DNA from 4 places in the Lysinibacillus sp. GbtcB16 genome. Region 2 is predicted to be linked to each of the others. Evidence: riboswitches for the same ligand, from Rfam matches in the RefSeq annotation. Region 2 holds a riboswitch; each other region holds the start of a gene.

Region 1 (3,171 bases), on a different contig from region 2:
TAAAATAGCCTCCTACATACGCTTGGTTACCTAGGAGGCTAGCTATCTTCTTCTAACCATGGTTTTCACCCCTATAATTGCTTTTCAAAACCATTCAAGAATACATAAAAAGTAAAGTACAAAAAGAGTAATCCTGAAATAAACGAAACTATTTGCATAAGCCTTTTCCCCATTATTTTACCACCGATGCTATTTAAATATGAAAGGATTAAAACGGTAATAAATCCGAAGAAGAAGGGAAGTAAGCTTTCAATAGCTCAATGTCCAGTTGTACCTACTATACTTCCACCAACCGTTGCGAACCAAACGATTGCAGTCAGTGCAGAAACTACTAGCCAAACACCAATCGGTTGATGTCTAGTGGTGGATTTTCTGAGTGAACTGAATTTGACAGATGATTGTTTTAATGGGTATTATTGGATTTTGAAAGTTGTATCTATCAATATTGAAATGGTGATAGCTTTAAAGGTCACTATGGAGGATAAAAAGAAAATGAATCAATCAAAAAAATTAATCGGTCTTATAGTCATTGTGTTTTTTTGTGCATTTGTTAGTTTTACCCTGTATAGATGGGTTCGTTTCGGAATAATTGATGGGGGTTCTATAATAATTAGCTTTATTTCCTTATCCTTTTTATTCAATTGGCTGAATTCGGGTAACCATAACGGTATTAAAGAAGATAAAGATGAACTAGATAAACATATTGAAGCACACAGTGCCAAGATTGGCTATTATGCTTTAATGATCGTAGCTTGTTTAATTTTATTTGTATCAGAGGGTGTATCCAATTTAAATGACATGAAAAATTATCCCTTGATTTTAGTTGTTGGGCTTGCATTTGTCATCGCACCCATCATAGAATTTTTTTATTCTAAAAAGGTTAGATACTGTTAGTATCGTTCAAGCAAAAAGGGGGAATCGTTTTGTTAAAAACAGTACAAATTATTTTATCAATAATAGGCATCACGCTTTCCATTTACGGATTTATGACACATGATTATCGGTTAAACTTTTTAATGATCCTTTTTCTAGGTTTATTTATGTTAACATTAGGAATTAATGAATTTCGGAGAGAGAGAAAATTATATGGTTGGTTTTTAGTCGGGGCATTTATATTTTCGGTCTATGTGTCCATTCAAAGCTTCATATTCGTATAAAAAGTTGAATTTCGCACTTGATGATAGTGCTGTAAATTTTTCACAATTAAAAACATGTTGCAATTATGGATGTTTTATTTTAGTATTTTAATATTGTGTCAAAAATATAATATTTTTTCTTCTTATCAAGAGAGATGGAGGGACTGGCCCGATGAAATCTCGGCAGCGGAACTATTAAGTTACTGTGCCAAATCCAGCAAGCAATGTTCTTGATAGATAAGAGGAGCGTTTTAACTATAAGGCCTCTTCTTGTTATTTCAAGATGAGGTCTTTTTTATGGTGAAAAAATAAAAAATATGGCTAATTTTTAATTTTTGGAGGTAGACAATGAAGAAAGAGAATCCATGGGCGCTAATCCCATTTGTTATTTTTATGATTTTATTTATTGGTTCAGGGATTATAATGGGTGATTTTTATGCCTTTCCTGTCATTGTAGCCATCAGCATTTCGGGTGCTGTAGCTCTAGCCATGAATCGAAAAGAATCGTTTTCCCGAAAGGTTGATATTTTTTGCCAAGGTGCTGGAAATTTAAATGTCATGCTGATGGTTATTATTTTTCTATTAGCAGGGGCATTTTCAGAGGTAGCGAAGGGGATGGGGGCTGTAGATTCCACTGTTAACTTTGCTTTATCGGTTATACCGCAAAACCTGCTTGTCGTAGGCCTATTCATCATTGCCTGCTTCATCTCTCTATCCATGGGCACATCAGTGGGGACGATTGTTGCGCTGGCGCCAATTGGAGTTGGGATAAGTGATCTTACGGAGCTACCTATTGCTTTAGTGATGGCAGCGGTTGTAGGCGGTTCGATGTTTGGTGATAATTTATCTTTTATTTCAGATACTACTATTACCGCCGTTCGTTCACAAGGCGCGCAAATGAAGGATAAATTTAAGGTCAATTTTTGGATTGTATTGCCGGCAGCTTTTCTTACAAGTATTATTTTAGGGTTTATGACATCCGGGGGGACAGCCCAAGTAGAGCATCTAAGCTATAATTGGATAAAAATTATTCCCTATGTTTTAGTTATTATTTTAGCGTTATCTGGAATGAATGTTTTCCTCGTTCTTGCATTAGGGATTGTTCTCGCCGGTGCTGTTGGCTTAGCAGATGGCAGCTATCACATAATGAGCCTTATACAAAAGATTGGTGAAGGAATGGAAGGGATGTATGAAATCGCCTTTCTGGCTATATTAATAGCTGGAATGGTGGAGGTTATTAAATTTAATGGGGGAATTGACTTTTTACTCCGTCTTGTAACGAGCAGGATTAAATCGCAGAAGGGTGCTGAATTTGGTATAGCTGGTCTTGTGGGTCTAACTAATTTATCTACGGCCAATAATACAATTGCTATTCTAATTGCGGGGCCGCTTGCCAAAAATATTGCTGACCAGTATGAGATTGAGCCGAGAAAGTCCGCAAGTATTTTAGATATTTTCTCCTGTACAGTCCAAGGTCTTCTACCATACGGAGCCCAATTCCTTGTAGCCGCAAGTGTAGCCAAAATTTCGCCAGTGAGTATCTTGCCGTACTCTTTCTACCCAATTCTTATTGGTATTTGTGGTATGATAGCGATATTCATTGGGTATCCGAAAAAAAAGAAAGCCTAAACTTTACATTCAGACAGTAGACAAAAGCCATCGAGTAGTTTGATATGCTCCCTATTAGGTAGACAGATTAAAAAATAAAATCTGTTTATCTAAGGGGAGCATTTTTTGTGGTGCAGTTAATATCTACCCCTAATTGGAACGAAGGGCGGGAAGCAGTTGGACCCCGCTCATGAAAAGCGCCCACCCATAGTGGAAATGAACGGCTTTACTTTATTTTAAAGTTAATAAATTTCAATAAGAACCAAACAATAAACGCTAATGGTATTAGGTAAAAAAATAATAGTAGAAAAATAGGGAAGCAGTCTACTTTTTTTAGGGGGTAGGGGGATAGTTCATTCAAAAAGGGGAGCCCCTTACAGTCGAAAATAAAAGAGCCCAGTTGCTCTATTAATGGGAGCCTGGGCTT
Region 2 (3,171 bases):
ATAGTTGAGGTAGCTCTATTTTTGCTAAATTTGTAAAGGGTTTAACGTAATTTTCAATGAAAATAAGTTTATACTGTAGACAGAACTAAAAATAGGGGCGGTTTACTATGAAAACAGTTGTTGTATTAGGTGGCGGCATTACTGGTTTATGCACAATGCATTATCTACAACGCCAAGTGAAGGAAAAAAAATTAGATGTTCAGCTAGTGCTCGTAGAAAAAAATACATATTTAGGTGGCAAACTATATTCAGCCTATGAACAAGGTTTTATTATGGAAACTGGTGCTGACTCTATCGTAGCTCGCCATAAAGGTGTAATGGAGCTAGTGCAGGAGCTAGACTTTGAAGATCATCTCGTTTACAACGAAACAGGTGTATCCTATATTTATACAAATAACGAGTTGCACGCCATTCCAGCGGATTCTACTTTCGGTATACCTATGAGTGTGGCATCACTTGAGGAAAGCACTCTTATCTCAGATCTGGCCAAACAAGAAGCTTTAAAAGATTTAACTTTACCCAATGCAGGTTTTACAAAAGAAAGCTCGATAGGGGAATTTTTAACTTATTATCTTGGCGAAGAGCTTGTGGAAAATCAAATTGCACCTGTTTTAGCAGGTGTCTATTCTGGTGATTTACACCAACTTTCTATTGCTTCTACTTTACCGTATTTAATTGACTATAAAAATGACTATGGAAGTATCATAAAAGGTTTTGATGCGAATCGTGAGCAATTTGTTAAAGCTGCTAATAAAAAATTTATTTCATTTCAAAATGGGTTATCCTCTTTAATTGAGCGATTAGAACAGACATTAACAGAGGTAGATATCATTAAAGGGGTAGCCACAAATCATGTCCAAAAAATGGGGAACCAATATTCGATTACATTAGCAAATGGTCAAAACATTGAGGCAGAATATGTTGTTCTAGCGCTACCGAATGAAGCGGTTCAAAGTATATTACAGGATGACTCCTTAACACATTATTTTGATCAGTTTACTACAGCATCAGCCATTACTATTTATCTAGGCTTTGATGTGCCTGATGCAAACTTACCAGCGGATGGAACAGGCTATATTGTATCCCATAATTCTGATGTCACTTGTAATGCAGCGACTTGGACGAGTCGCAAGTGGAAGCATACATCGAAAAACAATCAACTACTTGTTCGCCTATTCTATAAGAGTATTAATCCGGCGTATGAGCAGTTACGTAAAATGACTGACGACGAATTGGCAGCCATCGCTTTAGAAGATGTTCGGAAAAGCCTAGGAATAGATGAAAAGCCAACCGTTGTGAATGTCACAAAGTGGATTGATCAAATGCCTAAATATGACTTAGCTCACCGGGAAGCGCTGCAAGGCTTACTATTAGAGCTGAATGAAAACTATCCAAATTTATCGATTGCGGGTTGCTCTTATTTTGGAGTAGGTATTGGTGCTTGCATTCAAAATGGGAAAAAAATTGGTGAAGAGCTTGCAGAAGAACTATCCAATTTCTAAGTTTTTAAACGAAAAATTTCTTTGTTATGTGAAATAGTCTTGACTCATTCGTCTGTAAACGATATGATTCTTTTAATTATTTAAAAAATTCATACTTAATAATTCTTATCAAGAGAAGCAGAGGGACTGGCCCATTGAAGCTTCAGCAACCAACTTTTTGTCAGGTGCTAAATCCAGAAGACCGTTGAGTCGAAGATGAGAAGGAACAATAATGATGAGTCGTTAAAGCCTTCTTTTTATATAAAAGAAGGCTTTTTATTATACAGAAATAGAGGAAGAGAGGCTAGTTTTATGGGATTGCTTGAAAGGTTACAAACGCATGTATTGACGGCAGACGGTGCAATAGGCACAGTGTTGTATGGCTATGGATTGGAGTATTGTCATGAGGAAATGAATGTTCAGAGACCTGAATTAATTGAAAAGATTCATAGAGAATATATCGCAGCGGGTGCTGATATTATTCAAACGAATACGTACGGTGCCAATGCCATTAAATTAGCTCGCTATGGATTAGAATCAAGTGTTCAACAATTTAATGAAGCAGCTATTACTATTGCTAAGCGAGCAGCAGCGGATGGCGGTCAATTTGTTTTAGGAACGATTGGTGGTATTCGTGGCATTCGTAAAAGCGATGCAACATTAGATGACATATTAGCGACCGTTGATGAGCAGGCAAGTGTGTTACTTGCAGGAAATCCTGATGGTCTTTTACTCGAAACTTATTATGATTTTGAAGAATTAACAGCGACATTAAACATGCTACGCGCCAAAACTAATATACCGATAATTGCTCAAGTATCTATGCATGAGCCTGGTGTTTTACAAAATGGTATGTCTTTAAATAATGCGCTACATGAATTAGAGACTCTTGGTGCAGATATTGTTGGTGTCAATTGCCGTCTTGGTCCATATCATACGATTCAAGCGTTTGAGGGAGTAGAACTTCCGGAAAAGGCATTTATGTCAGCCTATCCAAATGCTTCGCTATTAGATTTAGAGGACGGGCGTGTTGTTTATGAGTCGGAGGCTGATTATTTTGGTCGCGCTGCTGTTGAGCTGCGTGATCAGGGTGTTCGTTTAATTGGGGGCTGTTGTGGTACGACACCAAAGCATATTGCAGCCGCAAAGAAGTATTTAGAAGAGCTATCACCAGTTAGTGAAAAGCATGCGAAGCCTGCAAAGATTGAGATTGTTCGTGATGCTGAGCCAGCTAAATTTGAACCACTTCATGAAAAGGTAAAGCGTGAACGCTCGGTCATTGTAGAGTTGGATACACCTAGACACTTAGAAATAGATGGGTTTCTTGAAGGGGCCAAGCAACTATATGAGGCAGGTGCCGATGTAGTTATGATGGCAGACAATTCATTGGCATCCCCACGTATTAGTAATATTGCAATGGGGGCGTTATTGAAAAGCTCTAATGGCGTACGCCCCCTTACACATATTACCTGTCGAGATCGTAATTTAATTGGTCTGCAATCACATTTAATGGGGTTAAATGCCTTAGGAATTCATGATGTGCTAGCTGTTACAGGTGACCCAACCAAGGTTGGAGATTTTCCTGGTGCCACTAGCGTCTATGATGTCTCCTCGATGGAGCTGATCCAATTAATTAAACAATTAAATGAAGGGGTTTCTTTCTCAGGGAAACCATTACGGAAAAAGGCTA
Region 3 (3,171 bases), on a different contig from region 2:
GACCATTGTTCAAGGATACAGGCGAGGCATTTTTGCAAAAAAACAAAAGGGGCAGAAAAGCCCCTTTTGTTCATCATACATTAGAATAATTTTCTAACGACTTCAGCACTTTAGCACAATAGTTTACAGACGTGCTTTTACGCGTAATGCGTCAGCTTTATCAGTTTGTTCCCATGGTACATTTAAATCTGTACGACCGAAGTGACCATAGGCTGCAGTTTGTTTATAAATTGGACGACGAAGATCTAGCATCTTAATAATACCTGCTGGGCGTAAATCAAATAGCTCACGAACCCATTCTACGATTTCGCTTTCCTTCACTTTTCCTGTACCAAATGTATCAACAGCAATGGAAACAGGTTGTGCAACGCCTATTGCATACGCCAGTTGTACTTCCGCGCGTTCTGCTAAACCAGCTGCTACAATATTTTTAGCTACATAACGTGCCGCATAGGCAGCTGAACGGTCAACTTTTGTGGCATCCTTACCTGAGAACGCACCGCCACCATGTCGTGCATAACCACCGTATGTATCAACAATGATCTTACGGCCCGTTAAACCAGCATCTCCTTTTGGCCCACCAATGACGAAACGGCCAGTTGGATTGATAAAGTATTTTGTGTTTGAATCTAATAATTCGCTTGGCACAACAGGAGCAATCACGAATTGTTTTAGATCAGCCTGAATTTGTTCAAGTGTTGCTTCTTCATCATGCTGTGTTGAAATAACAATTGTATCGACACGCACAGGTACGTTATTGTCATCATACTCAATTGTTACTTGTGTTTTACCATCTGGACGTAAATAAGCTAGCTCACCAGATTTACGAACTTCCGTTAAACGACGTGCCAACTTATGAGCTAAGCTAATTGGTAATGGCATTAACTCAGGTGTTTCATTACATGCATAGCCAAACATTAAGCCTTGGTCCCCTGCACCAATCGCTTCAATATCTGCATCTGTCATAGAACCTTCACGTGCTTCTAAAGCTTGGTCAACACCTTGAGCAATATCTGGAGATTGCTCACCAATTGCTACAAGTACCGCTAAGTTTTCAGCATCAAAGCCATATTTTCCACGTGTATATCCGATTTCCGCTACCGTATCACGTACAATACCTTTGATATCTACATAAGTAGAAGTAGTAATTTCTCCCGCTACTAATACTAATCCTGTTGTTACAGTTGTTTCACACGCTACACGTGCATTTGGATCTTCTGCTAAAATAGCATCTAAAATGGCATCCGAAATCTGGTCACAAATTTTATCTGGATGTCCTTCTGTTACACTTTCTGATGTAAACAGTCGACGGTTTGTCATTTAGTTTTCCTCCTATTACTCTTACAAATAGTATTTGAATACGGTACTCATTACCCATGTCAAGTCCGCTCCTAAGGATTGAACTCTCAAGCCGCTGTTGTTGTCATTTCACTTTACGTGAAAAAATAACTGCTACTTTTAACACGAGGATTTCGAAAGATCCGTCATTATAATAAGGAAAGAACTACATATACTTACCTTTACATTGATTTTTAACAATAAAAAAATCCTTTACTCACGTTACTATACATGAGGAAAGGAATAATGACTTCGCTACCTTTCACTCTTATCGTTCAAGGGATTTTCCCTTGCATCAGGTTGGCACCAACGCATGACGTGAAATAGTTCATGCAGGTTGCCGGGTTTCACAGGGCCTGACCCTCCACCAGCTCGGGATAAGAGTATCCGTTCAATTTTCATGTTACTGAAAAGGTCGAACATTGTCAAATATTTTCTTATGTATTACTGTATAGAAAGGAAGGAACAAATAATCATCATAAAACTTTTCATTCTTGGGTGATGATGTAAATAGAAGAAAATTAATCCCTACAACATACCTAGCATCTTGTGGTAACATATGTGTGGCTCAAATTTTAGACAATTTACTGTAGCATTGAATGTTTTCTACTCGAAAAACATTATTTTTTGTCAGTTTATTGAAAAGTAATAAAAACTCTAAAATAATTTCTTAATTAGTATAGATTATTTAACCAATTGTGTTATACTATTTTTGAAATTAAGAAAAAATCCCTCTAAATCAAGGGAATACTATAAAAAAGGATGGTATTTAATCGATGAATTCAGTAGAAATTGCAAACGAACTGAAGGAATTATTAAGCGGCGGTAACATTAACGTTCAACTTTCAGTACCACAATTAGCAGAAAAAGCTACTTCTCGTGGTGAGGCAATGTTAACAGTAGATGGCGCAGTTCGTGCAGAAACTGGCAAATACACTGGTCGTTCACCTAAAGATAAATATACAGTAGAAGAAGAAAGCACAAAAGATCAAATTGACTGGGGTAAGGTCAATCAACCAATTTCCTCTGAAGTGTTCGATAACCTGTATGTAAAAGTAATAAAATATTTAAAAGAACAAGATGAATTATTTGTATTCAAAGGCTTTGCTGGTGCTGACAAAGATTCACAATTAAGCATCCAAGTTATTAATGAATACGCTTGGCACAACCTTTTCGCTCATCAATTATTTATCCGTCCAACTAAAGACGAATTAGCTTCGCATGTTGCAGACTTCACTGTCATCTCAGCTCCTAACTTTAAAGCAGATCCTGCGGTTGACGGTACTGCTTCTGAAACATTCATCATTGTATCACTTGAAAAGAAAATTATCTTAATTGGTGGTACTGAATATGCTGGTGAAATGAAAAAATCTATCTTCGGTATTATGAATTACTTACTACCACAACAAGGTATCCTTTCTATGCACTGTTCAGCAAACGTTGGTGAAGCTGGCGATGTAGCATTATTCTTCGGTCTATCTGGTACTGGTAAAACAACATTATCCGCTGATCCAGACCGTAAGCTTATCGGTGACGATGAACACGGCTGGTCTGATAATGGTGTATTCAATATTGAGGGTGGTTGCTATGCAAAAACGATCAACCTTTCTGCTGAGAAAGAACCAGAAATCTACAATGCAATCCGCTTCGGCTCTGTTTTAGAAAACGTAGCTGTTGATCCAGAAACTCGTATTTGTGATTATGATGATGGTTCATTAACAGAAAATACACGTGTAGCTTATCCGATTCAATACATCGAAAACATTGTTGATCCTTCTGTAGCAGGTCATCCAAAAACAATCATCTTCCTAACAGCTGATGCGTTTGGCGTAT
Region 4 (3,171 bases), on a different contig from region 2:
TCGGTCAGTATAATGTTTTTTTAAGATAAGAATTCGTCCGTTTATTGTATAGAATGAAAAGAAGCGGAATATGTCTGTTTTACAGCTTTAATAGTAATTAAAGAGATAATTTGTGGTCATAAAATATACAAATATCTCCTAAAAATATTATTTCTTTTTCTTGAAGGCAGAAGTAACTTTAGGCTCGGTTCCATTGATTAAACGTTGAATATTTTCAATGTGCAAAATAATAGCAATAGCAAAAAGTAGAATGGCAATAATGGTCGGGCCAAGCCCAGGAATCCATAAGTAAGTAGCGGTACAAAAAACGAGGTAAAATTCTAATACCCCAACAATTAAATAGTTCGTTGCAAAAGATAAAATAACAAATAGAATAAGTGCAAATAAACCAATCTTCCAATCAACCGCAAGTAAAATTCCAATGATAGAGGCAGTCCCTTTTCCACCATTGAAGCCCATATAAAAAGGGAAATTATGCCCCAAAATAACCCCTGCAGCTATCAAGTAGGTGAGGAGCCATGTTTGTTCTGCTGTTAAATGTGTTACATCTGTTAAATAAAAATGTGCACCGACAATGGCTACGACGCCTTTGCCAATATCGATAAGAGCTACTAAAACGCCATATTTCCAGCCGAGTGAAAGCGTAGCATTAGAGGCACCAGCATTGCCATGGCCAGCTTTTTTTAAATCAACCCCGGATAAAAATTGTGCCACCTTAGAGCCGTGAATACAGCCAATCAAATAGCCAACAACTAGAAAACAGATCACGGCTTTTACCATAAAAATACTCCTTTCAAATTTTTTTCTAAAATAGTGTATGCGTTCTTACTACGTAAAAGAGCAGACAGAAGTTTCGGAAAAAATAAAATTTAGATGTTGACAGAAAAAAACTCTATGCTTATACTTTGTAACAACGATGGAAATTGAATCTCATACTCTTATCAAGAGCGGCGGAGGGATAGGCCCTATGATGCCCGGCAACCAGTAGGTGATGAACTTACTAAGGTGCTAATTCCTACAGATTCTTACTTGGATCTGGCAGATAAGGGGAGGAAAACTTGCAACCGCAACCCTCTTCTTAGCTGAAGAGGGTTTTTGTTTTCTACAGAAAAATCCTCCTCATCTCCGGTACCATCGTAAAAAAATAACCAAATGGAGGTACACAATGACAAATTTTAAACCAGAAACACTGCTGTTACATGGCGGTCAAGAGCCAGACCCTGTGACGGGTTCTAGAACTGTTCCTGTTTACCGTTCAACTGCTTTCGTTTTTAAAGACACTGCTCATGCGCAACGTCTTTTTGCCTTAGAGGAAGCGGGGAACATTTACACGCGAATTACGAATCCGACAGTGGATGTTTTTGAAAAGCGTGTGGCTTTATTAGAAGGTGGAACGGCAGCAGTAGCACTTTCATCTGGTGCAGCAGCTATTGCATTTTCTATTTTAAATCTAGCTGGGGCAGGAGATGAAATTGTAGCAGCTAGTTCTTTATATGGTGGTACGTATAATTTATTCGCGAATACATTACCAAACTATGGCATTAAAACGATTTTTGTAGATGAAACAAACCCAGAGAATTTTAAGACTGCCATTACTGATAAAACAAAAGCTGTCTTCGCAGAAGTTTACGGTAATCCAAGCTTAAAGGTTTTAGATATTGAAGCTGTAGCTAAGATTGCACATGACAACAGCTTACCATTAATTATCGACAGTACATTTGCTTCTCCTTATGGGTCTACACCAATTGACTACGGTGCAGATGTGGTAGTTCACTCAGCAACGAAATGGATAGGTGGCCATGGGACAACTCTAGGTGGTGTTGTTGTAGACGCTGGTAAGTTTGATTGGACTAGTGGGCGATTCCCAGGCTTTACAGAGCCGGATGCTTCTTACCATGGTTTACGCTATGGAATCGATACAGCTTCTGCAGCCTTTGCTACAAAGCTGCGTGTACAGTTGTTACGTGATTTTGGACCTACATTAAGTGCAGATGCAGCTTTCAATCTTTTACAAGGTTTAGAGACGCTTCATTTGCGTATCCCTAAACACAATGAAAATGCTTTAGCTGTGGCAGAATATTTACGTAACTACCCATCTGTGGAGTATGTAAATTATAATGGCCTAGAAGATTTTCCAACACATGAGTTGGCGAAAAAGTATTTAAAAAATGGCTTCGGTTCAGTGCTTACATTTGGCATTAAAGGTGGACGTGAAGCAGGACGAAAGCTTATTGATCATGTAAAGCTGTTTTCACATGTAGCAAATGTAGGGGATGCCAAGTCGCTAATTATCCATCCAGCATCTACTACACACCAACAATTATCAGCAGATGAACTAATTCAAGCTGGCGTAACCGAATCGCTCATTCGCTTATCAATCGGTTTAGAGGCAGTGGAGGACATCATTGCAGATTTAGAGCAGGCTATTACTCAGGCAACAGCAACAACTGAGCAAACAGTAGAAGCTTAATATAGAATGACAGGCGAATGTTGTAGCGTTTACGTATTTTCTCATTCGAATAGCCTCATTTGGTATACGTCAAACGTTGCTACATTAACCAATTACCTCATCCGGTAATTATCAGAACCTTTTTAAAAACAATACCGAGTAATTTTATATGTATTATTGACTTTATTAAAACCTTGTTATATACTTGGAATTAAGTTAAATGTACGGAAAAACCTCGTTGAAAAGGTAAATGTTTTCATAAGTGATCCCCCCACTTTTGAATAGATAGGAGAGTAGTTACATAGCCAGTGGCTACTCTTCAAAAAAACTGATGATAAAGGAGTGTTTAAAATGGGTAATCTCTATAGTGCGCAAAACATTGCATCTTATCTAATTTATGAACTAAATGAAGGTCATGTATTTGTTAACAATCAATCCATTCAACACATCCTTACATTAGTGGAATGTAAATGGCAGCAAATTTTCGGTCATTCAGCGTATCAGGAACAGGTTTGCACAGATGATATTGGCTATACGATTAAGGAAGTTTATGAGGCATATGAGAAGTATGGTGTGAGCCACATCCAGCTTCCAGCAACAGAATTTTATTTGAAGTATGGTACATTTCAATTAGTGGAACGTACGTATGCAATACCAAATTTTACAGAAGAAGAAATTAGTGTTGTTCAACAAGCTTTAACACAATATCGTTTTCAATTGCT

What was found. A riboswitch is a leader RNA that binds a small molecule or an ion and turns the genes downstream of it on or off. The one in region 2 is predicted to bind S-adenosylmethionine.
Region 1: another riboswitch for S-adenosylmethionine. It lies ahead of KVT27_RS10225 (Na+/H+ antiporter NhaC family protein); the one in region 2 lies ahead of KVT27_RS20160 (bifunctional homocysteine S-methyltransferase/methylenetetrahydrofolate reductase).
Region 3: another riboswitch for S-adenosylmethionine. It lies ahead of metK (methionine adenosyltransferase); the one in region 2 lies ahead of KVT27_RS20160 (bifunctional homocysteine S-methyltransferase/methylenetetrahydrofolate reductase).
Region 4: another riboswitch for S-adenosylmethionine. It lies ahead of KVT27_RS18565 (O-acetylhomoserine aminocarboxypropyltransferase/cysteine synthase family protein); the one in region 2 lies ahead of KVT27_RS20160 (bifunctional homocysteine S-methyltransferase/methylenetetrahydrofolate reductase).

Annotation. Positions count from the first base shown of each region.
Region 1 covers NZ_JAGXJV010000001.1:2,010,051-2,013,221, reverse strand. Annotated here, with positions in the region: gene KVT27_RS10240 (hypothetical protein) at 187-354, shown strand; gene KVT27_RS10235 (hypothetical protein) at 361-894, shown strand; gene KVT27_RS10230 (DUF3953 domain-containing protein) at 924-1,157, shown strand; SAM riboswitch class I at 1,277-1,380, shown strand; gene KVT27_RS10225 (Na+/H+ antiporter NhaC family protein) at 1,485-2,765, shown strand.
Region 2 covers NZ_JAGXJV010000009.1:32,440-35,610, reverse strand. Annotated here, with positions in the region: gene hemG (protoporphyrinogen oxidase) at 108-1,502, shown strand; SAM riboswitch class I at 1,605-1,704, shown strand; gene KVT27_RS20160 (bifunctional homocysteine S-methyltransferase/methylenetetrahydrofolate reductase) at 1,794-3,171, shown strand, end outside.
Region 3 covers NZ_JAGXJV010000002.1:36,345-39,515, reverse strand. Annotated here, with positions in the region: gene metK (methionine adenosyltransferase) at 124-1,320, opposite strand; SAM riboswitch class I at 1,604-1,722, opposite strand; gene pckA (phosphoenolpyruvate carboxykinase (ATP)) at 2,115-3,171, shown strand, end outside.
Region 4 covers NZ_JAGXJV010000006.1:107,158-110,328, forward strand. Annotated here, with positions in the region: gene KVT27_RS18560 (glycerol-3-phosphate acyltransferase) at 148-780, opposite strand; SAM riboswitch class I at 936-1,049, shown strand; gene KVT27_RS18565 (O-acetylhomoserine aminocarboxypropyltransferase/cysteine synthase family protein) at 1,166-2,470, shown strand; gene KVT27_RS18570 (hypothetical protein) at 2,801-3,171, shown strand, end outside.